DNA from 4 places in the Desulfoluna sp. CYM3A genome. Region 1 is predicted to be linked to each of the others. Evidence: riboswitches for the same ligand, from Rfam matches in the RefSeq annotation. Region 1 holds a riboswitch; each other region holds the start of a gene.
The links. A riboswitch is a leader RNA that binds a small molecule or an ion and turns the genes downstream of it on or off. The one in region 1 is predicted to bind cobalamin.
Positions count from the first base shown of each region.

Region 2: linked by a shared signal. The riboswitch ahead of ACOYW1_RS11325 (DUF2162 family putative transporter) and the one ahead of ACOYW1_RS24865 (TonB-dependent receptor) in region 1 are both predicted to bind cobalamin.
Region 3: linked by a shared signal. The riboswitch ahead of ACOYW1_RS17395 (helix-turn-helix domain-containing protein) and the one ahead of ACOYW1_RS24865 (TonB-dependent receptor) in region 1 are both predicted to bind cobalamin.
Region 4: linked by a shared signal. The riboswitch ahead of ACOYW1_RS02435 (phosphomethylpyrimidine synthase ThiC) and the one ahead of ACOYW1_RS24865 (TonB-dependent receptor) in region 1 are both predicted to bind cobalamin.

Region 1 covers NZ_CP186556.1:4,912,773-4,919,792, reverse strand. Annotated here, with positions in the region: gene ACOYW1_RS24880 (hypothetical protein) at 1-313, opposite strand, end outside; gene ACOYW1_RS24875 (hypothetical protein) at 228-521, opposite strand; gene ACOYW1_RS24870 (TonB-dependent receptor plug domain-containing protein) at 415-1,137, opposite strand; gene ACOYW1_RS24865 (TonB-dependent receptor) at 1,154-2,029, opposite strand; cobalamin riboswitch at 2,251-2,441, opposite strand; gene ACOYW1_RS24860 (bile acid:sodium symporter family protein) at 2,603-3,547, opposite strand; gene ACOYW1_RS24855 (PfaD family polyunsaturated fatty acid/polyketide biosynthesis protein) at 4,180-5,805, opposite strand; gene ACOYW1_RS24850 (aminotransferase class I/II-fold pyridoxal phosphate-dependent enzyme) at 6,826-7,020, shown strand, end outside.
Region 2 covers NZ_CP186556.1:2,187,156-2,194,175, reverse strand. Annotated here, with positions in the region: gene ACOYW1_RS11350 (adenosylcobinamide amidohydrolase) at 1-1,326, opposite strand, end outside; gene ACOYW1_RS11345 (TroA family protein) at 1,223-1,570, opposite strand; gene ACOYW1_RS11340 (hypothetical protein) at 1,540-1,743, opposite strand; gene ACOYW1_RS11335 (DUF2149 domain-containing protein) at 1,879-2,250, opposite strand; gene ACOYW1_RS11330 (MotA/TolQ/ExbB proton channel family protein) at 2,247-2,891, opposite strand; gene ACOYW1_RS11325 (DUF2162 family putative transporter) at 2,913-3,644, opposite strand; cobalamin riboswitch at 3,851-4,059, opposite strand; gene ACOYW1_RS11320 (ABC transporter substrate-binding protein) at 4,195-5,109, shown strand; gene ACOYW1_RS11315 (FecCD family ABC transporter permease) at 5,106-6,125, shown strand; gene ACOYW1_RS11310 (ABC transporter ATP-binding protein) at 6,122-6,955, shown strand; gene ACOYW1_RS11305 (PAS domain-containing protein) at 6,962-7,020, opposite strand, start outside.
Region 3 covers NZ_CP186556.1:3,387,830-3,394,849, forward strand. Annotated here, with positions in the region: gene ACOYW1_RS17370 (type II secretion system F family protein) at 1-61, shown strand, start outside; gene ACOYW1_RS17375 (tetratricopeptide repeat protein) at 264-1,046, shown strand; gene ACOYW1_RS17380 (hypothetical protein) at 955-1,242, shown strand; gene ACOYW1_RS17385 (pilus assembly protein TadG-related protein) at 1,764-2,438, shown strand; gene ACOYW1_RS17390 (hypothetical protein) at 2,350-3,219, shown strand; gene ACOYW1_RS17395 (helix-turn-helix domain-containing protein) at 3,367-4,209, opposite strand; cobalamin riboswitch at 4,357-4,553, opposite strand; gene ACOYW1_RS17400 (DUF1007 family protein) at 5,007-5,606, shown strand; gene ACOYW1_RS17405 (HoxN/HupN/NixA family nickel/cobalt transporter) at 5,612-6,460, shown strand; gene ACOYW1_RS17410 (4Fe-4S binding protein) at 6,482-7,020, shown strand, end outside.
Region 4 covers NZ_CP186556.1:457,583-464,602, forward strand. Annotated here, with positions in the region: gene ACOYW1_RS02425 (DUF1254 domain-containing protein) at 135-1,655, shown strand; gene sstT (serine/threonine transporter SstT) at 1,771-3,024, opposite strand; cobalamin riboswitch at 3,552-3,777, shown strand; partial or broken gene ACOYW1_RS02435 (phosphomethylpyrimidine synthase ThiC) at 4,127-4,990, shown strand; gene ACOYW1_RS02440 (phosphomethylpyrimidine synthase ThiC) at 5,113-5,388, shown strand; gene cobT (nicotinate-nucleotide--dimethylbenzimidazole phosphoribosyltransferase) at 5,649-6,716, shown strand; gene ACOYW1_RS02450 (methyltransferase) at 6,810-7,020, shown strand, end outside.

The sequences.
Region 1 (7,020 bases):
AGGCTCGCTCGGGGCCCAGATTGGCGCCATGGACCTCGTAGTCTTCGTTGGTGAGGTTGGTGACGGCGGCCTGGATGCCCAGCTTGTCGAAGAGCTCCAGGCGAACACCGAGGTCTGCTACCACCCAGTCGTCTACTGTGATGGCCGCTTTGCTCATCATATTTTTGTAGGCCATGTAGGTCATTTCGCTGTTGTAGCGAAGGTCCAGGGAGGTGGTAAGCCGTGCCTTAGGCGAGAGGGCCCGGGTGGCCATGAGACCGGCGTTGGCCTGGTGCAGGGGGATGTTGGTGAGGCGCCCGGTCTCTTTGTCCACGGAGTGGGTGTAGGTGTAGTTGGCGTAGAGCCCCTAGCCATGGCATGAGCTGGCCGTCTGCTGATACTTCAAAGCCGTCGGTGGTGACTTCATCCAGGTTTTCATACCGCATGACCCCATGGTTCATGGGGGAGGAGATGAGGTCTTCGGCCTTGGAGTAAAAGCCGGTTAAAGAGAGATTGAATTGCTTGGCCAGGCGAAGGTCCACGCCGAGGTCGTAGGACCAGATGGTCTCGGGCTTCAGGTTCGGGTTGGACTGAGGGCACCCCGGGCATCATCATCCAGGTAGGGGTATAGAGTTCGTTGAGGTTGGGAGCGCGGAAGGCTTTTCCCGCGGAGGTCCGGAAGCTGACGGTGTCGGTGGCGCGGTAGAGGAGCCCGACTTTGGGAGAAAAGGCGTTGTCGGATTCGGAGTTGGCATCGTAGCGCATGCCGAGGGTCAGGGTGAAGGCATCGAACAAGTCGCTTTCGCTTTGGAGGTAAAGCGCTTGGTTGGAGAGGGACTCATCCATCTTGGTGCCGACGAGGGCGCCGTCTTCTTTTTTGTTTTCCCATTCCCCGCTGAGGAAGTTGGAGTCCACCCCGGCGGTGAGGTAGTGATTGTCCCCTGCGGCCATGCCAGTTTTGATCTGGATGCCCGTGTCGCGGCCCCAGTACTCACGGGTTCCGTAGTCGAAAGAGTAGGAAGAGGCGCCGCCGCCCATTCCTCCCATGCCTCCGCCGCCACCTGAGGAGCCGGCCTTTTTGGAGATGAGCTCAGAAATGGCATCGGATTTGTCATAGTTGGTGTACACCCGAAAGTCCAGGTCCACCCGGTCCGCCAGGGTGCTGGCATTGGCATTAAGGAAATAAAAAGTCCGTTCGGTCTCTTTTTCCCGTTCGTGTGGGTTGGTAATGGGTGTACCCGTTTTCCGATTCGGTCAAGGCCAGGTTACCGCTGAAGGAAGGGCGGGTCTCGTCGGAAAGGTCGTAACAGAACTTGCCGAAGAATCGCTGGTCGTCGTAGGCGGAGTGGTCGCTGATGTCGGTGAATTTTCGGTCAAATGTGTCGGTGGTGTTGTTGTAGGAGTAACTGACCTGCTGGTCCCGCTGGTAGAGGTTGTCGACCTGGCGGTGGCTGGTGTTGAGGGTGTAGGCCAGCTTGCCCTTGCGGCCCGATGCCTCGACACCGGCTTCTCGGAGGCCGAAGTTTCCCGCCTTGACCCTGGGGGTGACCTCCACCCCATCGGTTTGTTTCTCTTTGGTGATGATGTTGATGACCCCGCCCATGGCGTTGCTGCCGTACAGGGAGGAGAAGGCTCCTTTGACCACTTCCACCCGTTCGATAGCACCGGTCTGGATCTGGTTGGGGTAGATAAAGCCCGTGAGGGCCGAGTTTGTGGGGACACCATCCACGATGAGGAGGACGCGTTTGCCGCTGCCGACGCCCCGGATGTTGATGGCCATGGGGGAGGTGATACCGAAGTCCGAGGGACGCCTGATATCTACACCGGGAAGGCGCCTTAAAATGTCATCCACGTTGTTTGCCGGTGCTGTTTTGATCTCTTCTTTTGAGACAATTTCCACATCGGCGGTGACTTCATCCGGAGACTTGGCGTTTCGTGTTGCGGTGACCACCACTTCATGAAGGTTGGAAGTGGCTGTGTCGTCTGCAAAACTTCCCGCAGGAAGAAGCAGGGCGGCAGCCAGGAGAGGGGCTAGAAAAGTACGCTTCATCTTTTCTCCATTGGCCGGTGTTGCCTGGAAAAAAGGGGGCGTGGCATCGTGGGCTGCTTCAGAACAGTCGCCCTACACACCACGTCGACCTGTTTCAGGCAAAAGCCGTCGCGTCGTGCCGGGACAAAAAAATCCCGGATCATAATGAATAAAAATGATCTGGGATTCCCTGATTTCTTCCACAGATTATCGGTGCACCTTTCCCTTGTCCACGGAGAAAGGCGCCATATGGCATTCAGGCAGGTATTCTGACTCTCGGGTCATCCTGAGTCTAACCCGCGTCTTCCCGGCATGAAACATGCCAGTGACATGTATGCAGCGTTCGTCTCCGATCACAGCGGCGGGCCCGTCCCTGATTCTCACAGGGTTCCCTTTTGGCCTTTTTACAGGCACCTGAATGGTGTGTATCTTGTTTGCGAAGTTCCTAAAATAGCTGACATGAGGAGAATGTCAACCATGATTTTTCATTTATGAGAGAATTTTTAAAGAATTATCCCCACCGAAGCATTTTGCTTAACATATATCTTCACAACGATAGATATAAATGAACAGTTAGAGCGACTCAGTCCGTTGTCAGCACGGGGCCTCTTTTTTTTCTTTTCGGGCGTCCAGGGTGGTCCAGACGGTGGCCAGGAAAGATCCCGACAGGTTGTGCCAGAGGCTGAAGATGGCGCCGGGAAGGGCCGAGGCCGCGGTGAAGTACTTGATGGAGAGGGCCACGGCAAGGCCGGAGTTCTGCATGCCTGCTTCGATGGCGATGGTTCTGCATGTTTTTTCATCGAGCCCCAGGAGCTTGGGAAGGCCGTAGCCCGCTGCCAGGCCGCATCCGTTGTGGAGGATGATGGCCAGGGTCAGGGGAAGGGCCAGGGTGGAGAGCCTGGGCTGGTTGAGGCCGATGATGATGCCGATGAGCCCCACGATGGTCACCACCGAGATGAGGGGAAAGACCGGCTGGATTTTTTCCAGGTGCTCCTGAAAGAGGGTGTTGACGAGGATGCCTGCGGCCACGGGAACCACGACGATTTTGAGGATGCTCAGGAACATGGGGAGCATGGCCACGGGCACGGTGGCTCCCACATAGAGCTGGGTGAGCAGGGGGGTAAGGAAAACGGCCAGGAAGGTGGAGGCTGCGGTCATGACGATGGAAAGGGCCACGTCTCCACCGGCCAGGAAGGCCACCACATTGGAGGCCGTGCCCCCGGAGACGCTTCCCACCAGGACCATGCCCACCATGAGCTCGGGGGACAGGCCCAGGGCTCTGGAGATGAGAAAGGCGGCCAAAGGCATGATGAGGTACTGGATGGAGACGCCCAGAAGGATCACGTGGGGGCGCTTGAGGGGCTCTTTGAAGTCCCGGGCGCGCAGGGTGGCACCCATGCCGAACATCACCACCATGAGCAGGGGGACGATGAGGGGCTTGAGCTGGGCAAAGTGCTGGGGAAACCGGGCTGCCACCACACAGATGAGAACGGCCCAGACCACAAAGAGTCGGTTAAATCGTTCGATCCACTTAAGCATGACACGTGTACTCCTGATAAAAAAGTTGGGGCTTTGTCACGACCCGGGGCGCTGACAGAAGCGATGGGGTGGAAGTGAATCGTGACCTGTGCCTTTGGGCCAGATGATGGGCAAAGGGCACTTGGGTTTGTAGACCGGTTTGAGACGTCAAGTAAACAAGAATTCCAGAGGGCTGGGGTGTCATGCCTTGCTGTGATGCGTGGACGGGGCATGGGATGTCTATAGGGTGGGTGGGAAAGGGAAGGCAAGTCGTGGAATCAAGGGCAAATGCACTTATTGCTGAAGAAGCAGCCAAAGGGGCGGTTGCGGCACGCTTTGCCTTGTAGGGGCGACGCATGGCGGTGCAATGGGCTAAGATTCCGGAATGAAATGATTTCAAGCGTGGAGGCTGAGCCTCCGTGCCTCATTCCCAGGCGGAGCCTGGGAACGAACGGTACCATATCTGTGGCCATAGCCAAGCAAATCGTGTTTTCAGAAGAATGAAGAGGGCCTCTCCTGCATAAACGGTTGCCACTTGCCACACCCCACGCGAATGCTCCGAAAACGTTTGGCATCATGTCTGCCTTCAAGCATTCGCCATCAGGTTTCCAGGTGCCCCCACCTGGCCGCCGGAGGCTTTTTTAAACACGTGCTCAGCGGATTTCCACAGAGCACCGGACAAGGGCTTCCCGGGTTTTGGGGAGGAACCGGATCCCGGCAAGGCTGGGGTACTGGCTGGCCAGGATGCGGGATCGGGCTTCCACGGAGGCGCCCACCAGGAGGTTGAAGGCCACGGTGGTGACGTCCCGGTTGTCGGGGGAGGCCAGGGGCGTGTCCTTGGTCCAGGCGTTGAAGGCGCCGATGGCGGGCCCACACCAGATCTGGTAGTCCCCGGAGCGCTCCGGGATGCCCCGGATGGCCCATAGTGAGGCCTGGCCGAGGTAGCTTCGGAAGATCAGGGCCATGCGGTGCTTGGGGTCGGACTGGGCCTTGGCCAGCTGGGAGGGGTCCCGCTCTTCAAAAAAGGCCTTGGTCTCCAGCCACACCTGCTCCAGGGGCTTGCCCAGGATTTTTTTCTCCACAAACATACGATCGGACTCGGGCAGGGCCTCGATGCTCGGGTGCTCCTTGTAGAGGGCAAAGAGCTTGGCCGCGCGCATGGCGAACATGGTGCCCCGCTTGAGCACCTGGACCTTGCCTCCCATCTCGAACATGTCAGCGGCAGGCGCCATGGTGACGTCGGCCTGGCGGGCCTGGGCCAGGGCGGCCTTGACCGGTTCTGCTGTTCCCGCCTCCACGCAGGCCTGGTTGATGGTGCCGGTGAGGACGTAGTCGGCGCCCATGGCGTAGGCGGCGGTGGCAGACACGGGCGCGGCAATGCCCCCGGCCAGGCCCACGCCGATTTTTTCAGGGTACCCGTGGGTCTCCATGAGGCGGTCCCGCACGGCCTGGATGGCAGGAAGCAGGGCCAGGGCAGGGCGGTTGTCCGTGTGGCCCCCGGAGTCGGCCTCGGCCGTGATGTCGTCGGCCATGGGGATGCGGGGGGCCAGGGCCAGCTCGGTGTCAGTGATGAGTCCCCTGGCGTGGAGCTTTTTGAGGATCTCCGCAGGGGGCGGGCTCATGAATTTTTCAGCGAGCTCTTCCCGGGAGAGTTTGGCAATGATCTTGTTGGGCGTGATCACCCGTCCGTCGTCGTCTAAGTAGATGCCGGTGACCCGGTAACGCACAAGGGCCATGGTCATGGTGAGAAAGGCCGCGGCGCTGACGCAGCGGATCCCTTCGGAGAGGTAGAGCTCGCACAGGGCCATCTCCGCCTCCGGGGCGCCGTGGTGGTGGAGAAAGTTGAACCCAAAGGGAAACGGCTGAGCCGCAGCCGCTTGTTTCAGGCGGGCGATGGCCTCCTTGATGCGGGGGAGGGTGCAGCCGCCGGATCCGAAAAATCCCAGCATGCCGTTTTTCCCGGCAGCCTCCACCATGGCCTCACTGGTGATGCCGTTGGCCATGGCCCCCATGATATAGGGAAAGCGCAGCGCGCTCGACAAAAGTTCGGACCCAAGGGCAGAGATGGGCAGGGCGCGGACCGTGGCCAGGGCGGGGTGCCACTGGTCACCGGGTTTGTCGCACCCCAGGCGGATCTCTCCGGAGGTGTGGGCCTCGGGCCCGTTTCCCTTGTCTACAAGGAAGAAGGGGCTGTCGATGGTTTCAAGGGCCTTTCGGACATCCACGGCAGAGTCGTCGGGGGAGGTGGCGCGCCACCAGGAGGGTACGGATTCGAACATCGGGTTTTTCCACTTGGGTTCGTGCAGTGAGAGGGCCATCATGGGGCGATGGAACCTCGGGTGCTGGTTATGTATTCAGGCTCCGGCCTCGCATCAGGGGCGATTGTCACTTCCTTGGGCGTGGGGTTTCCTGAATCTTGGTGTTCAGGGGGAGCTGATCATATCGTGTGTCGGTTCGGTTTTCGGAAGGATTTACATGCTAAATGGTCTGGCTGTCAAGGATTCCTGTTCGGGGAACGATTGGGGTGTTGCGAAAATCGTGTCGGGTTGTGTGGCCTGTGATGCTTGTTTGATGCCCCTCGCTTTACCGGTAGACATGGAATTTTCTAACGGTATTGCCCTGGCAGCAACCCCGTTTCCCTGACAAAGACCTTTCGTAAATTGCCGCTGTCCGCGTATCCCGACTCCCATGAAGTTTGGCCCCCGGCAGGGCCGCCGGAGGCTCTTTTGAGCTGAATGGTGAGCGTTTTTTCTGGTGCCTTTGGTTTGTGGCGGGTATGTTCTTTGGGTAACGAAAGGGCACCTGCCTGTGACCAGAGATGAAGGAGTTGTCATGCATTTTGATAGGCCCATTGACCGCAAAGGGACATCAAGCCTTAAGTGGGATTGGTTTAAAGAGGATGTGTTGCCCCTGTGGGTGGCGGATATGGATTTTGCAGCACCCGAGGCCGTGACCACGGCGCTCACAAGACGGGCTGGCCATCCGGTGTACGGGTATACCCTTCCCTCCGATGCCCTGTACGAGGCGGTGCAGGGGCATATTGCGCGGCACTTTGACTGGCGCGTGGAGCGTGAGTGGATTCTTTTTATACCCGGCGTGGTCACCGGGTTCAACGTGGCCGCCCGGCTGGTGGGGGAGACAGAAGACATCGCCGTGCCCACCCCCGCCTATCCGCCGTTTTTGTCTGCAGCCAAAAACGCCCGGCGGCAGATGGTGAAGGTCCACCTGCCCGTGGAGGACGGCCGGCTCGTGATCAACCGTGAGGTGCTCGAAGCCCAGGTGACCCCGGAGAATGTACTTTGGCGGCCTTTCGCACCCCGTATAACCCCGGCGGTACCCTGCTTACACAGGACGAACTCGCCGGTATCGTTGATTTTTGCGAGGGACGGGATATTCTCATCTGCTCCGACGAGATCCATGCCGACCTGGTGCTGGACGAAAAGGCCGCGCATATCCCCACGGCCTCCCTCTCGGAAAAAGCCGCCGCACGCACC
Region 2 (7,020 bases), 2.7 Mb from region 1:
GATGCCCGTACCGCCGGAAGATGCGTTGCAGGGGCAGGAGCTGTCTCCCACAAGATCGGAGACGGTAAGCTGCCGATCCTTGAGACGCCTGAACACGCTGCGATCCGCCGTGAGGCCGTTCTGCTTGAAGATCGCCTCTGTAACGGCTTCATAGACCGCCGTGGCGATGAGCTCGCCCATCTTGGTGTGGCCCCCGGCGTTGTCCACGGCAACGCCCTCCCCTTCGGCAATGAGGATGTTGTCTGTGCCCGTGCCTGTGGCAGCGTTTACAAGGGGGGTGTAGCTGCTTCGCACGTCCAGGTCCTGGAGGGCGGCGGTCTTGCCTTCGGTGGCCGAGATAACGGCGCGACTCATGGCCCGCTTTGAAAGGTGCATGTTGGGCAGGATGAGGATGTTGATGGTGCCGGGCTCGTAGTAGCTGCCCGTGTCCTTGCCCATGCGCATGGCGTTGGAGCAGACCCCGGCCGTTGCCAGCACCGTGACGCTCATGTCCCGGAAAGAGGCGGTTTTTTTGCTGAAGTTGTCCATGTCGGCACCGGTGAAGAGAAAGCTCGTGGTCTCCCCCTTGATCCCCAGCATGGCAAAAATGTCCTGCTTCATACCCTCAAAGCCCCCTTCGTGGGCCAGGCGCCAGCACTGGGGCGGCATGTAGTTGTTGCCCACGGTGGTGATGTTCTCCCGCCAGCCGTCCAGGGTGGAGAGAATGGTCTTGGGGGATGTGAAGGTCACCTCCAGGCTCCTGGAGGGAAAATCGTAGAGGGTGGCGTGGTTTAAGCTGGCTTTCTTTACATACGCCAGGTCCAGGGGAACCGGCGTACGATCGATTATCGCATCGGGGTGGATCTGGTTTTTCCGAATGGAAAATTCTGCGGAATAGAGGTTTGCTGAAAGCCAGGAGACAAAATAGCCCACATGGGTAGAGGCCCGACAGGTAAGCTCGCAGGGGTAATAGTCGATGCGCTTGTTTTTGACGGCGGGAATCGATTCAAAGGCCGGGTTGGCGTAAAGAAGCTCTGCGGCCTCTTTGTCTCCCCCGCATCCATAGATGACGTCCGGTTTGAAGTCGATCAACTCTTTGTCCGTCATGGAAATGACGGCGCCGTCCCGTTTGATCCCGTGGGGGATGCCCCCGGCCAGCTTGATGAGTTCCTGCTGAAAGGAGTCGGCCCCGGGGGTCATGATGCTGGTGCGGCCCATGAGGCGCATCACCCGTTTGCGTTTGTCAGCCGGAATCGCCGCCACTTTTTTCCGGATATCGGCAAGGACCTGCCGGTTGTCCGTGATGATTTTCTCCGCTCCGGCCTCGCAGCCCATGATGCGTCCCATGAGCCGCATCTGCCTGAAAGGCATCGTCCACTGTGGCGGGGTCGAACTGAACCAGGGGCACAGACCCTTCAAGGGCGTCTGTCATCTCCTTCTGGATGCCGGAGACAAATACCAGGTCGGGGTTGAGTGTAAGCACCTTGTCCACAGAGGGCCTGAAGAATCCTCCCACCACGGTTTTGGTGTTGGCCTCAGCGGGCCAGGTGTCGTGGAGGGTCACCCCCACCACCCGGTCCCCGGCTCCCATGACAGGGTCTGCGGCAGGGACGGTACCAGGGACACCACCCGTGTGGGCGGCTGGTCAAAGGTGACGGTACGGCCCGTGGAATCGGTGATGGTGACAGCCCGGGCAACGGGTAGAAAAACAAAGAGAAAAAGAGTAAGGACGGCCGCTGCCATCCCCCGGCGGATCCATGTCATGGTCGGGTTCCTGATTGCGTGGCGTAAACGATAATGACTCCGCTTGTCTCCAGCGGCCCTGCCGGGGCAACACGTTTGGAAAAATTGACAAACAGGCCTTGAATATGGGGGCACTCGATTCGAGAAATATCCGGGTTAGTCCGGTGCAGCCTCGTTTCCATCGGGAACGTACACCATGGAACCGTCTTCCAGACGATAGGCCACGCCCATGCGATGCCCTTCACCTTCCCCCATGGTTTTGGAGACCTTCAGCGCTTCGATTTTTCGCTTGGATTTGGTAATGATCTCCATCTCCCCGTTTTTGTTTTTTTTGACGATGGTCATCTCGCTCTCTTCGTTGAAGAGGTCGTGGAGGCGATAGGTGGAAAACAGGGTCACGATGAGCCCCACAATAAAGACCAGGCCGATGTCAAACAGGTTGGCCACCCCGTCCATGGGGTCCGAGGCCATGGGCCTCCCCTGATTCCCGCCCCCCACGGCGTAGCGTCGTTTTTTCAGGTACCTCATGCCGCCTCCCCGGCGGGTGCCCCTGTTGTCCCGTTGCCCGATGAGTCTTGCGGGGTTCCGGCCAGGGCTTCGGTGGCCACCTCCATGTTCAGGAGGTCCTCATCGGCCCAGCGGGTCTTGATGACGAGGAACAGATAAGCCAGGAGTCCCACGGCAAGGCCCACCACCGTGGTGGTAAAGGCAATGACCAGCTCCGAAGAGAGCATGGAAAGGTCCCCCTGTCCCAGGGCGGCCAGCCCCGTTCCCATGGGGATCAGTGTGCCGATGAGGCCCAGACCCGGCCCCACGCGAACCACCAGGCGATACATGTCAAGAGAGGAAAAGAGCCGGCGTGTGGTGTCCTGAAGGAGTCCCTCCACCTCAAGGGTCGAGGCGCCACCGTTTTTTTCCAGGAGGCCTTTGAGCCGGGCCACATAACGGCTGACCCGGGGCGTGGTATGCAGGTCATGGTCAGGCCTGAAGAACACATCCGGGCCGTCGTTTTCCACCGCCATGCGATGCCTTCGTACCCATTCGGAAAAAAGGGCCCCGGCACACACCACGGCCCAGAAGGTGAGAAAGGCCAGAAGGATCAGGACCGGGTAGAGAAGGGATGATGAGACCACATAGATATAACTTTTGATGAGAGCTGCCGTTTGCACGTACGAATCCTTAAAAAAACGTCAATGGGTATGGACAAAACGATCCAGAAAGATGCCGCCCCCAAAGAGGCAACATGCAACAATGGCCGCAGCAATAGATGCGTTTTCCTCGCCGCGGGCCGAATCGGCTGCGCCGGATGCCATGGCAAACACATCCGGCAACTCGGAGACATGGGGAACCACCAGAATCGTCAGGAGAAACCAGAGCGCCGCAAGGACCATCATCGTTCCCATGACGTGGTGAGGGGTACCGAACCGGGCCCCCAGGCATCGGGTGGTCAGAAAACCAACCGATGCAACGAGGACGAAAATCCCCCAGGCCATGGCGGTCATGCCAAAGGCATTCTCCGGGAAAAGCCCGATAACAAAGGCGATGGTCAGCAGAATCACCCCCATGCACACCGGGCACGGCAGGGCAAAGAGCAGCCATCCCCGCACGGGCCCTGATCCCTCGGCAGGTTTTTTCAGCAAGGCGGAGCCCCACACGAGGAGAAGCGAGGCCATGGCCGCGTGAACGGCCATGGCCCACTTCACCAGGTGTTCTACGATAAGGAGCTTGTTTAACAGATTGACACGGGTAAGGAGCAGGTAACACCCGGCGAACAGGAGGGTATAGGCCAGAGCCGCCACTGCGATGAAGGCAAGGCGGCGGCTCTTTCTTTGCGACCACCCGCAGGCCAGGCCGATGCCGCATTTGGCGGCGTACATTCCCATGGTAAAGACCAATCCGGCAATCAGGCTTTTCCATTCCATGGTACGTGTACTCCTTCCAAATGATACGGCAACGGAGTGGTCTCCGTCGGGTTGCGTAAAGCCGGGATGGAGGGTGCGGGCGTGAAAACAAAAAAATCCCCGCACCTGTAGGTTTAAGGTGCGGGGATCCGTATTTTCCCACAAAAAAAGCGTGACACACAATCTGTGCATGCATCGCGGCATATCTCAGCCTTTACCACGGGCATCGAGACATCTCCATCCAGGCAGGTCTTCTGACTCGCGGATCGTCCCGTCCGGCGCGCCTTCCCGAGTGCTTAACAACACCCAGTGGCATGGTGGCCGAAACAGTCCCCACTTACAGCGGCGGGTCCGTTCCCGAATTTCACGGGATTCCCTATTCTCTTCTCCCCTTGAGCCATGCAAAGGGAAAAGCACCTGAATTTCTCGTTTACTATTCCATAGAAATGTCCTATGTCAAGGATAATTTTCCCTGTGGGGAGAATCCGGCAATCAGGCTCGAACCCTTTGGATTCAAGCATATCCAAAGATATGCGCGGACCCGGTTTCGTGGGAGGTCATGGATAACATCATGAAAAATCGAGCCTTACGCACCCTTTTCCTTCTCGCTTTGGGCGTGGCCTGGTGCGGCCTCTTCGCTGCCCGTGTGCAGGCCAAAAGCGTTACCGACACCACAGGCTGCATCGTTGATCTGCCGGACGCCCCAAAAAGAGTGGTGTCCCTTGCCCCCAGCATCACCGAGATCGTTTTTTCCCTGGGCAAGGGAGATCTCCTTGCCGGGGTTACCCGATACAGCGACTACCCTGCGGCAGCACAGAAACTTCCCCGGGTCGGCAGCTATATCCGACCGGAGCTGGAGACCATTGTCTCCCTGAAGCCCGACCTCTGCCTGGCGGTGAAGGACGGCAACCCGGATAAAGTGATCCAGCGTATCAAGGCCTTCGGCATCCCCGTGTACACGGTCAATCCCGACGGTATCGACACGATTATCCGTTCTATCAATGAGATAGGCAACCTCCTTAATGCAACGAGTGAGGCCAGAGCCATCACCGATGCCATGGGCGCCCAGCTGGAGGCCATTGACCGGACCATTGCCAAGGCATCCCATAAACCCCGCCTCTTTTTCCAGATCGGGATCTCCCCCATCGTCTCCGTGGGCAAGAACACCTTTTTAAACGAAATGATCCGCCGGGCAGGGGGAGAGAACGTCGTCACCAGCAAAACGCCCTACCCCCGGTTTTCCAAGGAACAGGTCCTGGCCCTGGCACCGGAGATGATCATCATCACCTCCATGGCGAGAAACGACGACTTCGACACCATGAGACAGGAGTGGGCAAGCTGGCCGTCCCTTCCCGCCGTTCAAACCAACAACATCCATGTCGTGAATTCGGACATCCTGGATCGCCCCACCCCGCGTGTGGTGGAGGGCCTTGCCATGCTGGCGGCCCTGATCCATCCCACCCTTTTTGAGGAGGCGGCCCGGTGAACGACACATCCAGGGTACGGGGGCGCCTGCTGAAACGAATCCTCCTCATCACCGCCCTGCTCTCCATGGTTCTTGGGGCTGCGGTTCTCCTGGGCCTGGCCACTGGGCCTTCGGGTATCGACCTTACGCCTGTGGCACAGCTCGTAACGGGTGATTCCCAGGCAGACAGCCTCCAGATTGCCATCATCGAGCGCATCCGGTTGCCCCGGGTGCTCATGGCCCTGTTCTGCGGGGCAGTGCTCTCCTTAGGGGGGCTGGTTTTCCAGGCCCTTCTGGGAAACCCCCTTGCCGAGCCCTATATCCTTGGCATCTCCGGCGGTGCGGCCACCGGTGCCATCATGGGGATCCTTGCCGGATTTGCCCGTGTGCCGGGGGTCAGCCTCACCGCCTTTGCCGGCAGCATGGTCACCCTCTTCCTGGTGCTTGTCCTTTCACGGGGCGAAAGCCGGGTGGGCCGGGACGCCATGCTGTTATCCGGCGTCATGGTCAACGCCTTCTGCTCGGCGGTGATTATGTTTCTCATCTCCATTTCCGAAGAGAACAAGCTCCACGACATCATGTTCTGGCTCATGGGAGACCTCTCCTCAGCAGACATGCCCCAGGTGGGCATGGTGGCCCTTCTGGTACTGCCCTGCTTTGTGGTGATCTTTCTTCTCTCCCACAAGATGAACCTCATGCTCATGGGGCGCGAGATGGCAAGGGCCATGGGGGTCTCCATCCGGCGGACCACCCTTATCCTTCTTATCGCCACCTCGTTCATGGTCAGCGCCATGGTCTGCCAGAGCGGCCTCATGGGGTTTGTGGGCCTGGTGGTGCCCCACATCCTCCGGCAGGTGTTTGGTTCGGACCACCGGGTGCTGGTGCCTGCCACCATCGTGGGCGGAGGCGCCTTCATGGTGATCTGCGACCTGCTGGCCCGTTGGATTCCCCGGGAGGGAGAGATTCCCGTGGGGGTGATCACTGCCATGATCGGGGCCCCTTTGTTCATCATGCTTCTTAAAAGGAGGGCCCGATGATGATACGCAACAATGCGGCCACGGCAGCCAGCCTTTCCACCCGTGAACTCTCCACGGGCTACGGCAGCCATGAGGTGCTGACGGACATCACCCTTTCCGTTCCCCGGGGCTCCTTTTTTATCATCGCAGGCCCCAACGGCACGGGCAAAACCACCCTGCTGAAATGCCTGGCCGGGCTTTCCCGCCCTCGAACAGGCGAAGTGTCCCTGGAAAATACCCCCCTGTCCCGGATGACGCGGCGGGAACTGGCACGGCGCATCGCATTTTTACCTCAATCGGTGGAGAGCGCTTTTTCACTGACGGTACGGGAGGTGGTGCTCATGGGGCGGGCGCCCCACCTGGGCATGCTGGGCTTTCACAAAGATGAAGACATGGCCCTTGCCGAAGAAGCCATGGCCTTTACCGATGTCCTGCACCTGGCAGACCGTTCGGTGGAGGCGCTGAGCGGTGGGGAAAAACAACGGGTCTTTATCTCCAGGGCTGTGTGCCAGCAGCCCGAGTTCATTCTCCTAGACGAACCCACCTCGGCCCTGGATCTGGCCCATCAGGTGCGTGTCATGGATTTGATGGAGAGGTTGAAGGTGGAGCGGGGAACCGGGGTGGTGATGGTCTCCCACGATTTGAACCTGGCGGCCATGTATGCCGATACCCTCTGCCTGATCCATAAGGGCACCGTGTCGTCCTTGGGGTCGCCGTCCCAGGTCCTGGAAAAAGAACGGCTGGAAGCCGTCTACGGGTGCCGCCTCTTTGTGGAAGAGAGCCCGGCGGCCTCAAGCTTGCGCATCACCCCCGTCCCCGCTCGATTGAGCAAGGGCGTGGCGAGCCGTTGAGGGGGCTCACCCCTTGCCGGACGATTCTCCACCAAACTCCGGGTAAAGAAGGTTCCTGCACTCCG
Region 3 (7,020 bases), 1.5 Mb from region 1:
GATCATCATCCTCGGCCCGGCCATCATCAACCTCATCGAAAGGTTCAAGCATGGATTTTAGCCAGACAGAAAACGATGCCTCCGGCGGCAAGGTGAGCCGCCTTGAAAGCGTATTCCCGCTGCGATCTGCCCCTCGTTCCTCGGGGCACACCACAGCGACATCCTTCACAAATCTACGTATCAACTGTCTCTTGTTTGTCGGCTGCCTTTTGCTTGTCGGCTGCGCCGGGAAGACGCCCCCCGCCTTCTCGCCCGACGACGCCATGGCACGGGGACTGTCCCCGGCCATGACACAAAAGCGCCCCGAACCCAACCACCTCGCCCTGGCAAAGGACATGATCAACAAGGGGTATCACGACATTGCCCTGGTCCAACTGGAGAAATCCCTGGCGATGAGGGGCGAAGAAGCTGAAATATACCACCTCATGGGCTGCTGCCACCGGGAGAAAAAGGACTACGACAAGGCAAAAACCTGTTTCGGCAAAGCCCTCACCCGGGAGCCGGACTACGCTCCGGCACACAACGGCCTGGCCATGACCCTGGACCTCACCGGCAACCCCGTGGCGGCCCAGGCCCATTACCGGAAAGCCATTGAAATCAACCCGGCGCGCCCCGATGTTTACAACAACATGGGCTTCTCCCACCTGTGCGCAGGAAACCTCGACCTGGCCCAGGACTGCTTCACCCGGGCCATCGCCCTTGACGACACCTTTTTCCTGGCCCGGCACAACCTCGCCATCTGCCTGGGCGTGGCAGGCCGGGAGGCCGAAGCCATGGCGCCCGCTGAGCAAACTCATGAAACCTGCCGAGGCCCTGAACAACATGGGCGCCATCCACGCCCTAGCGCACAATACAGAGCAGGCAGCCGGCTTTTTCGAACAGGCCCTTGCCATGGACCCCACCCTGTCCGCCGCCCAGAAAAACATCGCAGCAACCAAAGGAGCACCCTGAACCATGATCCCCTTTTCCAAAGCGTTTGCCGTTCCCCTCTCCTTTGTGGCCATCCTTCTCGCAGGTTGCTCAGCCCCGAAGCACATCGCCCCTGAGTTCGGCGAATCCTTTACCAAAGCCTTTCACGCCCAGGTCATGAACCCCGACGCACCGATCAATCGCGCCCCCGTCACCACCATGCCCGGGCCCCTGGCAAACGCCATCTACAAAAACAAGTACGAGCACCCAATGAAAGAGATCGACTCAGACTCCGACACCAAAGACAGCGACGCCGATATCATGGCCGATTGATATCTCACAAATCCCATGGTTGATGAGAGATAAAAAGCCTCCGGCAGGGGTGCCGGAGGCATAGCACTCGTGAAATATCCGGGATAGGCTGAATGGTTACGAAAAATCCACCGAAACGGAGTGCCGCACTCCGGCGCGGCTTTTTAGTCCGTCGTTACCCGTGCCGCACAGGAGTGCGGCGCTCCAAGGGACAAGGGTTTTCGTAGGGTGATGCCAATACACCCATCGCCCAAACGAGCATCAAGTCCGGATATTTCATGAGAAAACAACCATCCAAATGTAAAATGTCATGATTTCTGATGGATATAATAAAAATGTCGGCTATTTTGAAAATGCAAAATGTAAATCGACGTTCGCCTATCTATTCTCACCCTTCGGGCGAGCCGAGAGCACCCATCTTCTGCGTTTTCAGAGCTTTGAGGTAAACCACTACATCTGCAGCTCTGATGCCTTGAACATGGGTGCACTCGACTCGTGAAATATCCGGGCAAGGCCGACGTTTGTTTGAGAGACCCGTGCATATGGCAAAAAAAGCAATCACGACAAGCCCCCCCAAAAAACACGAGCAAGGCTCCATCGTCCTTGTGGTGGCCTTTTTCATGACGGCCCTGTTGATGATGCTCGCCCTGGTCATCGAATCCGGCTATCTCTTCAGCGAAAGACGAACCCTCCAGAACTGCGTGGACGCCGCCGCCATGGCAGGGGCCCTTCACCTCTGTGACGGAGACCCCGAAGCCCGTGCCCGCAAGGTCCTTGTCCAGAATCTGTATCCGGGAAAAGAAGCCGTGGAGGATCCTGACGTTGATGAGGACTTCCCGCAAAATTACGAGGTGGAGATCACACGGGGATACTACGATGAGAACGACGCCTACGATGATTTTCTCGTCTACAAAGAATTTGCAGCCGAAGGAGACCCCGATTTTCCCGCCGACGAGTACGTCAACGCTGTCAAAGTGTCCCTGACTGTCAGAGAAGCCCTTCTTATGGGGGAATTGGAAAAGAAAAAAAATGTCGACGTCCACGTGGCTTCCGTGGCGTTTCGGCGGCGTTTCGGTATCCTGGCCCACGGGGAGAACCAAATATCGGACATTCGAAGCCAAGACAATTTTGCAGAAATCAGCTTATATTCAGAAACATGGGAGCGTTCATGCAAACGGAGATGTTGCATTCATCAGGCCGGTGGAGATAACCGGTAACACCCTCGTCACCGCAGGAAGAAAAATCGTCAACTGCCGCTCAGGGCTCCAGGGAGCACGACCAGTTCTGGATGTTCGCCCCATTGACTGGGACTATTTTAGAGCCAACGGCATCGTGTACACCGTAGATCAATGGCCTGAAATTGACGGAGATTATGATTGTAAGTCAGAAATACCTGTCGAACACGGCAATACCCTCTACCGCCATGGGCTTGATAATAAAACTGATTATGTATTCGGCCTCCATCGTGGAGACCATAATGGCCAAATATACTATTTCAGTGCTGAAAACGCTGATGATGAGGCGACTTTGTTTCTTTTCGCAACGTGTAGCGACAACGATTACGATGCCTATAATTTTACTGTTGCCTCTGAGCTTAAAATTCACTTTGACGCAAGGGGAAATGCCCTTGATTTCACCATGGGAGGAAACGGCCATGACAGCGCATACATATATTGTAGAAAAGATATCGGATCGCCTGAATGCGGCAGTTTCAGCCGCATTTTTCTTGATGGGTATAAAGGGGTTGTGTTCCGAACAGAAAAAAACTTTTCTGTTAAGTACGTTGACACAAGTTGGAATGGAGTTGCCACCCATGAAAACTTTTTGAATATCATTGCACAGGGCAAATTCTGTTCAGAGGGCACACTTCTGGCATATTCTCATCAGAAAAGAACTATATCAACGGCACCTTCGGCCCCCCCTGCAGTGCGGCCCTTCTCATGCACGGCCGCCTTGAGCTATCCGACGATAAGATCCATTAATCCCAGCCAATGGTAAAACCCACGGCCCGTAGGGTGCATTTATGCACCATGGTCAAGACATAGCAGCCTTCCATATGCCATCGACATAAGCACGCCTGAAGTCTCCGGGCCAACCGAGACCTCTTACTTGCCCTTATCATTCAAGTCAGTCCCTTCACGGCATTCACCCCGACACCACCTTGGCATGGGATTCCCCCCGTTTCCGGGCAGGAAACTGCCCGGTGCATATTTTTTTGAACTCCGACGGGGTATAGCCTTCGAGTTTGCGAAAGACCCTGCAAAAATAGGATTGATCGTTGAAGCCCACCTGGTAGCAGGCCTCCGACACGTTGAGGTTGTCCGCCATGAACAGTTTTTTCGCCACGTGGATTCGCCGCATGTTGAGGTACTCTTTAAAGGACATGCCTGTCTTGTCCTTAAAAATCCGCGAAAAATGAAACTTGCTCATGCCGTTGGCCTTGGCGGCCTCCTCCAGGGTGATGGGATTCATAAAATTCCGGTCGATGAAATCGATGGATTTTTGGACCTCCAGGGCGGCGCACCCCGGCATGGACGGACCGGGGCCTTCGGCGGCTTTTCCCTGGTACAGGCTCTGGTAGGCGGTCCAGACCCTATCCAGGGACATCTTATAAAAATAGGTTTTCAATGCCGGAAACGTCTCCAGCATCTGATGAAAGGCCTCGCGCCTGGCCATGAGCACAACCCCGGGAATGGCACCCACGGCGCTGGAAATGGACATCCCCTTGGGTTCAAAGGACATCAGCCCGAAAAAATCCCCGCGCCGAAGGGAGCCGAAGGAGAGATCCCCTCCGGTAAACCGCTTGATGCGAAGCTCAATGCTCCCGGACACCACAAAGCCAACCCAGGTCGCCACTTCATCCTGCACAACCAGTTTCTCCTTCTCGGCGAACCGATAGGACTGAAACGCCGAGACCACGCGATCGAGGGCCTCAGGAGAAAGCCTGCCGAAGGGCAGGTGCCGTTTCAACAACTCTCGTTCATTCATCGTGCTACCTGCTTCAAAAAAGCCCATAAAAAAACCCCATACCGATGCATGCATCGATATGGGGAACCGTTTTCATCCTCACCACAGACTCACACTCTGCACAAGACCTTCCTCGAGGCCTTCGGAACGATCATGGATCATTCCTTTCCGTGCCGATACATCCAGGCAGGTCTTCTGACTTCCCCCCCTTTCAACGGCCTTCCCGGTTTGACCCAGTGGCACAACGCGTTGAAAGGTTTGCAGGAGTTACAGCGGCGGGACCGTTCCCGATTTTCACGGGATTCCCTCTTAGCCCGGGTCTCGGGACATCACGAGACCGGGGAACCTGAACGTCAAACAAATTTTTAGGTTGTATCAATCTATATTTATGCAGCGTTAAGATATGACATCGGGAGCCCACCCCTGATGCATGCGGGAAACATCTCATCCGCAGGGCGTGTATCGTACCAGGCAATCTATTTCATCACCTGAGTAAATGAAGTTATAATGACCCCACCGTTGATTTGTCAAGGAGAAAAGCAGCACACGGACCAAAGATAAATTTCGACAAACACAGGACAATATGCACGTTACCGGCAAGTATCACCCTTTGTTTTCCAACGAAAGCAGCCGTCCCCAGGGGACGGCTCACGGCAAGGTCCGTTAACCACCAATGCTGGCGGCGAAAGTCTCCGGCGAAAAACCCGGGATCGACGAACTCGGCCCACCGCCCTTTTTCCCTTGCGCTCCCTGTTCCACCCACTTTATATAGAACCGAAACGATTCGAAGTAACCTTTAACACGCAGGAACCGTCTTCATGCGCATTCCCTTAGTATTTGCCCTGGCCCTTATCTTTACCCTTGCCCCGTTGTCCTTTCCGGGGGCTCACCCCCATGTTTTTATCACCAGCCGGATGACCCTTTGCTTCGAGGCAAAGCAACCGGTTCGCCTGGATGTAGACTGGGCGTTTGACGACGGCTTTTCAGCGATGATTCTGGAAGACTACGACACCAACGGCGACGGGATCTTCTCCCCCAAAGAGCTGAACACGCTTAAATCCGAGGCCTTTGATTACCTCTCCGAGCAACACTACTTCACCTTCATCACCCACAGCGGAACCAAAAATCACGCCGTCACCATTGCCTCTTTCAACTGCGAGGCCCAGGACGGCATCGTGGTGTATCGCTTTTCAATCCCCATTTCCCCGCAGCCTGAAAAGGGAGAGCCTTTGCGGCTCAGCCAGTACGACCCCACCAACTACTCGGCCCTCTTTCTCTCAGAAGACGCCCCCCTCTCCTTCTCCGGGGATGTGCCCCAGGGCATGGGGTTCACCTTGAGGGAGAACACCGAAGAATCATACTACTTCGGCATGCTTCACCCTATTGAAGCCGTTGTTTCCATCTCCGGTAAGGAGTAACACCCATGACCCCACACATCCGCTCTGCAGCCTCTGCCCTCTTCACCTGGGTTCTTTTAAGCCCCCTTGCCGCCCACGCCTTCGGCCCCCCGGATACTGCGCCGGGCCTTGGGGCACGCCTCATGCACAAGCTCATCCTCATCCAGTTCCAGATGAGAAACGAGATGGCCGCCACCCTGAAATCCTTTGCCGCCGCCCCGGACCTCTTTGCCCTGGCACCGCTTTTGGGACTTGCCATCCTCTACGGTGCGGTTCACGCAGCCGGTCCGGGCCACGGAAAGGCTGTTGCCACCGCCTACATGCTCCACGGGAACCGCAAGGCCAAAGACGGGGTCCTCTTCGGCAACATCGTCGCCTTCAGCCACGGCCTCTCCGGGATCCTCACCGTGCTGTGCATCAAAGGGTTCCTTGAAATCCGTATGACCACCGGCCTCAAAGACGCCACCCGGCTCACCAGCCAGGTGAGCTTTACCCTTGTCATCCTCCTGGGGCTCTTTCTCCTGCTCTCCGGCATCTACGAAGCGGCACGGCCCAAGCCCCACCAGGAATGTGCCCCAAAAACCGGAGGCCTTCTGGCCGCTGTTGCCTTCGGCATGGTCCCCTGCCCAGGTGTCGTCACGGTCATGCTCCTTGCCATGGGCCTTCACCTCACCCACCTGGGCATCCTCATGGCCTTTGGTATCACCCTGGGCATGGCCGCTACCATCTCCGCCGCCGTGATCCTCGTGGTGGCAGGAAAAAACGCCGGACTGAAGACCACCTCAGCACGGCCCAGACGCCTCCCGGGAATCCTTACCGCCGTCTCCGGCACGGCGCTCACAGCCCTGGGGGCCTTGATGCTCACCGGGCTTTAACCCTGATGGGGAGCAGAGCCCATGGACTCTTATCTCTCGAAACGCCTCGCAACCTATGACAAATGGCTCAAGGCACGCAGGATCTCTCATTCATCACGGGTGATTCCCGTCTCCGAATCGGTTCAGGAAAAACAGTGGGTGCTCCCCACAGAGCAGGTAACGGAGATCGTGCGCACGGCAAGAGTCGTAGCGGTTCAGGCGTGCGAATGCAGGGTCCGATACAAACGGTGTAACAACCCCCTTGAGGTCTGCCTGCTCTTCGACGAAATGGCCGAGGCATGCATTGAAAAAGGGGAAGCCCGCCGTGTTGAGTTTTCTGAAGCCAAGGAAATCCTGAAACACGCCAACCGATGCGGCCTCGTTCACCTGGCCCTGTACAGGCCGGACCATGCGCTGTATGCCCTGTGCAGCTGCTGCCCGTGTTGCTGCCATGAGCTGCAGATCATTCGCGACTCCGGGCGAAAGGAACTCATCGCCCACTCAGACTATATAGCTGTCACGCAGATGAACGATTGCGTTCACTGCGGGGAGTGTGTGGACCGATGCGTGTTCGGAGCCCG
Region 4 (7,020 bases), 1.9 Mb from region 1:
CTGAGTTTGTCTCCCCCATGCCGCCCGTCACAACCTCGCCTTATCATGCTTAACCTCACTGGTATGACCGTGTCCCCAAGGGCGACGGGAAAGGAAAAAACGACCCATAACCCCATGAATCAAGGAGAAACGTCATGAGCACGAAGTTGCCGGTTTTCGCCTTGTTGTTTGTTTGTACCATGGTTGGGCTGCCCTCGGACGGGCAGGCTGCCATGAAGATGACCACCGAGGTGCCCGCAGGCATTTCCACGCCGGACAAGCTGGAGACCTCCATCGGGGTGCTCACCGGTTTTGATGGGGTTCCCGATGCGCCCACGATCCAAAAGGTCTACGACCAGCTTGATCTCCAGCGTGCGACCCAGGCCTTTCTGGCCACCATTCCCATTGCCTCGATGTATGCCATGGAAAAAGGGCTTCTGGCATTTGGACCGGCAAACAGCACGGCCCTTCTCTTCGAAGATCTCATGGACTCCAAAGCGCTCTGGCTGACCCCGAACACCGTGTCGGTATATATGGCGGCCTGGATGGAGCTTGGTGAGGAGCCCATGGTCATTGAGACTCCGCCCAATGTGCTGGGGTTCATCAACGATGCCTGGTTTCACTATGTCGTGGATTTCGGCAACGCGGGCCCGGACAAGGGTGAGGGGGGGAAACTGCTCATCGTACCGCCCGGTTACAGGAAGGACGTGCCGAACGGGTACCATGTGGTAAGGTCAGACACATACGGGCATTGGGTGATCTGGCGGGGATTTCAGGTGGATGGCTCGCCCAAACCGGCTGTGGATGCAACCAGAAAGGCGTTTCGGATCTACCCCCTGTCAAAAAAGGGCAACCCTCCGGAGATGGCATTCGTGAATGTATCCGGTACCTACCACAACACCATCCACAGCATGGATTTTCATTTCTGGGAGGAGATCGACGCGCAGATCCAGGCCGAACCCGTGCAAGGGCTTGACCCTGAAATCCGTGGGCTCCTTGCCTCCATCGGCCTTAAAAAGGGAAAAGAGTTCGCACCGGACGAGCGCATGAAGAACATTCTCACCGATGCCGCCAAGATCGGTTCGGTGACGGCACGGGCCCTGACGGCCGTGCCCCGGGATCAACGCCATTACCTTTATCCGGGAGAGCGTGTCTGGACAAACCCCTTTATCAAGGGGCGCTACGATTTTCTTTTGGATGGTGCCCGGTTGCTGGATTCCCGGGTGTACATGCATTTTTATGCCACGGGGATCACCCCTGCCATGGCAAAAAAGAACGTGGGCAAGGGCTCGCAGTACGCCATTGCCTATCTCGACAAGGATGGCAACGCCCTTGACGGAAGCAAGACCTACAAGATCAACCTTCCCAAAGACGTACCGGCCAAGAATTTCTGGTCCTTTACCCTCTATGACAACCAGACCCGCGCCATGCTGCAGACCGACCAGCGTTTTCCCGGCATCGACAACCTTCGGAAGGGCCTGAAGCAGCGCAAGGACGGATCATACGATATCTACTTCAGCCCGAAGCCGCCCAAAGGCCAGGAGAATAACTGGATCCAGACCGTGCCGGGCAAGGGGTGGAACACGATTTTGCGTCTCTACGGCCCCCTGGAGTCGTTTTACGACAAAACCTGGAAGCCCGGAGATCCTGAACTGGTTGAGTCGTCGAGCCTTTAACGGTCCCCTGGTACCCCGCTGAGCCGGGTCCGATCAAAAATGAGCCGCCAAAAAAAGGGCCCCACGGGAACGATTCCCATGGGGCCCTTTGTGTTGTCTTTTTAAGTGCGGAAGCTTATGCGGCTGCAACCGTTTCGGTTTCGGTTTCAGTTGCGGCGGTGCCTCGGGCGTTAAGATCCGCTGCAGCAGTAAACAGCACGTCGGTGGAGCTGTTCAGCGCGGTTTCAGCGGAGTCTTGGATGACGCCGATGATGAAACCGGCGGCCACGACCTGCATGGAGATCTCATTGGGAACACCGAAGAGGCTGCAGGCAAGGGGGATCAGGAGGAGCGAGCCACCGGCCACACCGGAGGCCCCGCAGGCGGAGACGGAGGCGATGATGCTCAGCAGAAGCGCCGTTGCCATGTCGACCTGAATGTTCAGGGTGTGGACGGCAGCCAGGGTCATCACGGTGATGGTGATGGCGGCGCCGGCCATGTTGACGGTGGCACCCAGCGGAATGGAGACGGAGTAGGTGTCTTCGTTGAGGTCGAGACGCTTGCACAGGTCCATGTTCACGGGGATGTTGGCCGCGGAGCTGCGGGTGAAGAAGGCGGTGACGCCGCTTTCACGCAGGCAGGTGAACACGAGAGGATAGGGGTTGCGCCGGGTCATGAAGAAGACGATGGCCGGGTTGACGATGAGGGCGATGATGAGCATGGCACCCAAAAGAACCTGAAGCAGGTGGGTGTAGCCGGAAAGGGCTTCAAAGCCGGTGGTGGCGATGGTCTGTGAGACCAGGCCGAAGATGCCCAGGGGGGCAAACCGGATAACCAGCTTGACGATGCTGGAGACGCCGTTGGAGACGTCGTGCAGGAAAGTCTTGGTTGCTTCACCCGTATGCTGGAAGGCGATGCCCAGGGCAATGGCCCAGGCAAGGATGCCGATGAAGTTCCCCGTAGCCAGGGCGTTGATGGGGTTGTCCACGATTTTGAAGAGAAGGGTGTTGAGAACCTCCCCGATACCGTTGGGCGGTGTGGCTGCCGTGTCTGTGGCCACCAGGGTCATGTTGGTGGGGAAGAGAAAACTCAAGGTGACGGCCACGAGTGCCGCCATAAAGGTTCCCACCAGGTAGAGACCGATGATGGAGCGCATGTTGGTGTGGGTGCCGCGCTTCTGGTTGGCAATGGAAGAGGCGACGATGACAAAAACGAGGATGGGTGCAACGGCTTTAAGCGCTTTGACGAACAAGCTGCCGAACAGGCCTGCGGAGTTTGCCGTATCCGGTGATACCTGAGCAAGGATGACACCTGCAATGATCCCGATCACAATCTGCAGTACCAGGCTTCCCGAAGCGATTTTTTTAAAAATCCCTGTCACTTGATTCATGAATTTCCCCCAAAGTTGGTTAAATATTCCTTAATTCCACTATCACCATTTCATAGGGGAAATATCGCTTATATGTCAATATTTTATTTCCATATAGGCTTATTCGTAACGAGGGCGTTATGTTTTTACGCATTCATGAATCTGAGGCCGAAATGTAGGTAGGAGGAGCTTCAACATTGTAAAATAAAGGCCAAATGGAGCTGTGAGGGAACATGGGGCGGTGAGACTGGAATCCCTTTTGGGGGAGTCGTAAAATTTGGGAAGCCTATTGGTATGCCCTGAAACAGCCGGTACACCAAGGTGCTCGAATAAAGTGAAAGAACGCGTAAAAACAGTTGTGCCAACTATTTGAAATCTTGGAGAACGTTTCTTGAGCGTTCTCTTTGAATGAATGCTTTTTTTAAGGCCTTGATGGGCAAAGCGCATCTTCACACCGCCCTCAAGGTGTTTTTCGCTACCCTTGACGTCGGAGTTTTTTCCCCTTGACGCCCTTTGCCGGTTTCGTGTAGAGGATGGACAGTACCCGGTAACAGGGTACACATTCAATTTGTCATACGGTGTCATGCAAACGGAACTACGGTGAAAATCCGTGACGGTCCCGCCGCTGTAACCGGGTGGCCCGGCGCAGGTTGGTTTCTCCTCATCATGTGAAGAGATGCCAGCGGTCACTGCCTCTCCTGAAGGGGGGCGGGAAGGCGCGGCGGGAGCTCTTACCCCGGAAGTCAGAAGACGTGCATGAGACTCACGTGACCGAGTTCGATGGCAAAGGGCTCTGAGGTATATCTATGTACCTCAGAGCCCTTTTTTTATTGCCTGAAATCGGTGCGTTTCACCGGCACGGGTTGGTGCCGGTGGGAATGATCATGAAATTCCGGCGCTGTCTGTTCGTACTCCTTGCTTTCTTTCGACAGACGGATTTCATGGCGGCATCGGGTGATCTCCCGGGTGGAACCGGGGCGCCGTCGGAGTCGGTGGCCGAACGAATCATGGTGGCGGTACTTTATTTTATGAGTCCGCCGATATGCTTGTAAGGAGAAGAGATACAATGGCTGTAGACAAGACCCAGATTGAATTGGCCCGGGAGGGCGTGGTTTCCCCCCAGATGCAGCAGGTTGCCGAAAAAGAGGGGCATGCCCCCGAGGTCATCCGTGACCTGGTGGCCAAAGGGGAGATCGTTATCCCCAACAACCCCAAGCACAAAGGCCCTGCCGTGGGCATCGGTACCGGCCTCCGTACCAAGGTAAACGCCTCCATCGGGACCAGCTCCGATATCTGCGACATCAAGAGCGAGATTGAAAAAGCCCTGGCCGCAGAGGAAGAGGGCGCCGATACCCTCATGGAACTCTCCGCCGGGGGGGACCTGGACCTTGTCCGCCGCGAGGTGCTGGCAGCCACCAACCTTCCCCTGGGCAACGTGCCCCTTTATCAGGCCTTCAAGGAGACCGGGCGCAAGTATCAGGATCCCTCCAAGCTCGACCCCGAATACCTTTTCGACCTCATTGAGCAGCAGCTCGACGACGGCCTCTCCTTCATGGCCATCCACTGCGGCATCAACCAGTACACCATTGAGCGCCTCCGCGCCCAGGGCTTCCGGTACGGTGGTCTTGCCTCCAAGGGCGGTACCTTCATGGTGGCCTGGATGGACGCCACCAAGCGTGAAAACCCCCTTTACGAGCAGTTCGACCGCGTCTGTGCCCTCATGAAAAAATACGACGCCGTGCTTTCCCTTGGCAACGGCATCCGTGCAGGTGCCATCCACGACAGCCACGACCGCGCCCAGATGGCCGAGATGATCATCAACTGCGAGCTGGCCGAGCTGGGTCGCGAGATGGGCTGCCAGATGATGGTGGAAGGCCCCGGCCATGTGCCCCTGGATGAGATCGAGGGCAACATCATGCTTGAAAAGCGCATGAGCGGCAACGCCCCCTACTACGTCCTCGGCCCCATCCCCTGCGACACCGGCGCCGGGTACGATCACATCACGGCGGCCATCGGCGCGGCCAGCTCCGCCCGCTTCGGCGCAGACCCTGACCTACATCACCCCCGCCAGGATCCGCCCTGCCCACGGTTCAGGATGTGCGTGAGGGTGTGCGCGCCACCCGCCTTGCCACCCGCATCGGAGATATCGCCAAGTACCCCAACCGCCGCGAAACCGAGAAGCTGGCTGCCATGGCCCGTCGCGAGATGCGCTGGGACGATCTGGAAAAACACCTGCTCTTCCCGGAGGTGGCCAAGTCCATCCGTGCAGAGCGCACCCCCGAGCAGGAAGACACCTGCACCATGTGCGGCGACTTCTGCGCCATGAAAAAAGGGATGGAGGTTTTCCAGCCCGACATCAAAGGCGACAAGATCTACAAGGGGTAACCCAGGTTCGCGAATGCTCCAGCCCTCGTACCTCGGGTTGTCGCATTCGCTGACGGGCTGCGCCCGTGATCAACGGTACGGGTTATTGACGTGTAGCCATTCAGCTTACAATGCCTCCGGTGGTCCCGCCGGAGGCAAGTTGAATCGCTACAAAGACGATTTGTTACGAACGACCATTTGGTCCCCATGGTGCCATGTCTCCAACCACTGGCATCATGGGGGCGCATGTTTTGATTGGATTGATTGAGGAGGGGTTCTGAATGACATTGCTCGAAAAGACCATCGGTTCCATTGTGGGGATCGATCGCGGGATTGAGACGCTTGCCCTTGCCCGCCTGGCCGACCAGGCGCGGCCCCAGGGGAGTCTTGGGGTGCTGGAACCCCTGTCCGCCCGCCTTGCAGCCATTGCCGGTAAAATCGATGTGAAGCTCGAAAAGAAGGTGGTGGTGACCTGTGCCGGAGACCACGGCGTGGTGGAGGAGGGTGTGAGCCTGTTTCCCCAGGAGGTCACCGAGCAGATGGTCCACAACTTCGTGATCAAGGGCGCCTCCATCAACGTGCTGGCCAAGCACGCCGGGGCCGAGTCCCTGGCGGCCGACATCGGCGTCAAGGCCGATTTTGATCCGTCTCTTCCCATCATCCATAAAAAGGTGGCCAGGGGCACCGAGAACTTTACCAAAGGGCCGGCCATGACCCGTGAGCAGGCTGTGGCAGCCATTGAGGCCGGCATTGAGATTGTGGACGAACTCGTGGCCGAAGGCGGGCTGGACATGCTCGGCACCGGGGACATGGGGATCGGCAACACCACCCCCTCCACGGCCATTATCGCCGTGCTCTCCGGGGAAAAGGTGGAAGACCTTACCGGGCGGGGCACGGGCATCAACGATGAAGCCCTTCAGCGCAAAATCGACGTGATCAAAAAAGGGATTGAGGTGAACAAGCCCGACCCCAAGGATCCCGTGGATGTGTTGGCCAAGGTGGGCGGCTACGAAATCGGCGCCCTGGCAGGGCTTGTCCTGGGGGCTGCGGCCCACGGCGTCCCGGTGGTGTGCGACGGGTTCATCTCCACGGCAGGGGCCCTGATTGCAGGGGATCTGGCCCCTACGGCCAAGGAGTACCTCTTTGCCAGCCATCGTTCCGTGGAAGTGGGGCACACCTTCATGCATGATCACCTGTGCGTGGATCCCCTCCTGGACCTGGGCTTTCGCCTGGGCGAGGGCACAGGGGCGGCCCTGACCATGGAGCTCCTGGACGCCTCCACCCGCATCCTGGCCGATGTCCTCACCTTTGACGAGGTGGCCATCAAGGATCCCCATACCAAAGGGTAATGTTATTTTTGTAACCGGTTGTGATACGATGCCCCTGCATGACGCCATGCAGGGGTATTTTTGTATGTGATTTTTGGAAAATGGATGGGTGAGATGACACCGTATTTGAAGTTCAAAAACGTGCTCACGGGGTATCGCCAGTATCGGTTGCTTGAGGCAGCCTTTGACGCCGGGGTGTTCGAGATCGTGGGCGCTGAACCTGTGACGGCAGAGGAACTCTGCCGCAAGGTGGGGTGGGACCCATCCTTCGGGGCCCGTGCCCTTGCGGTCTTGTGTGTATTGGGGCTTCTGGAAGAGACCCCGC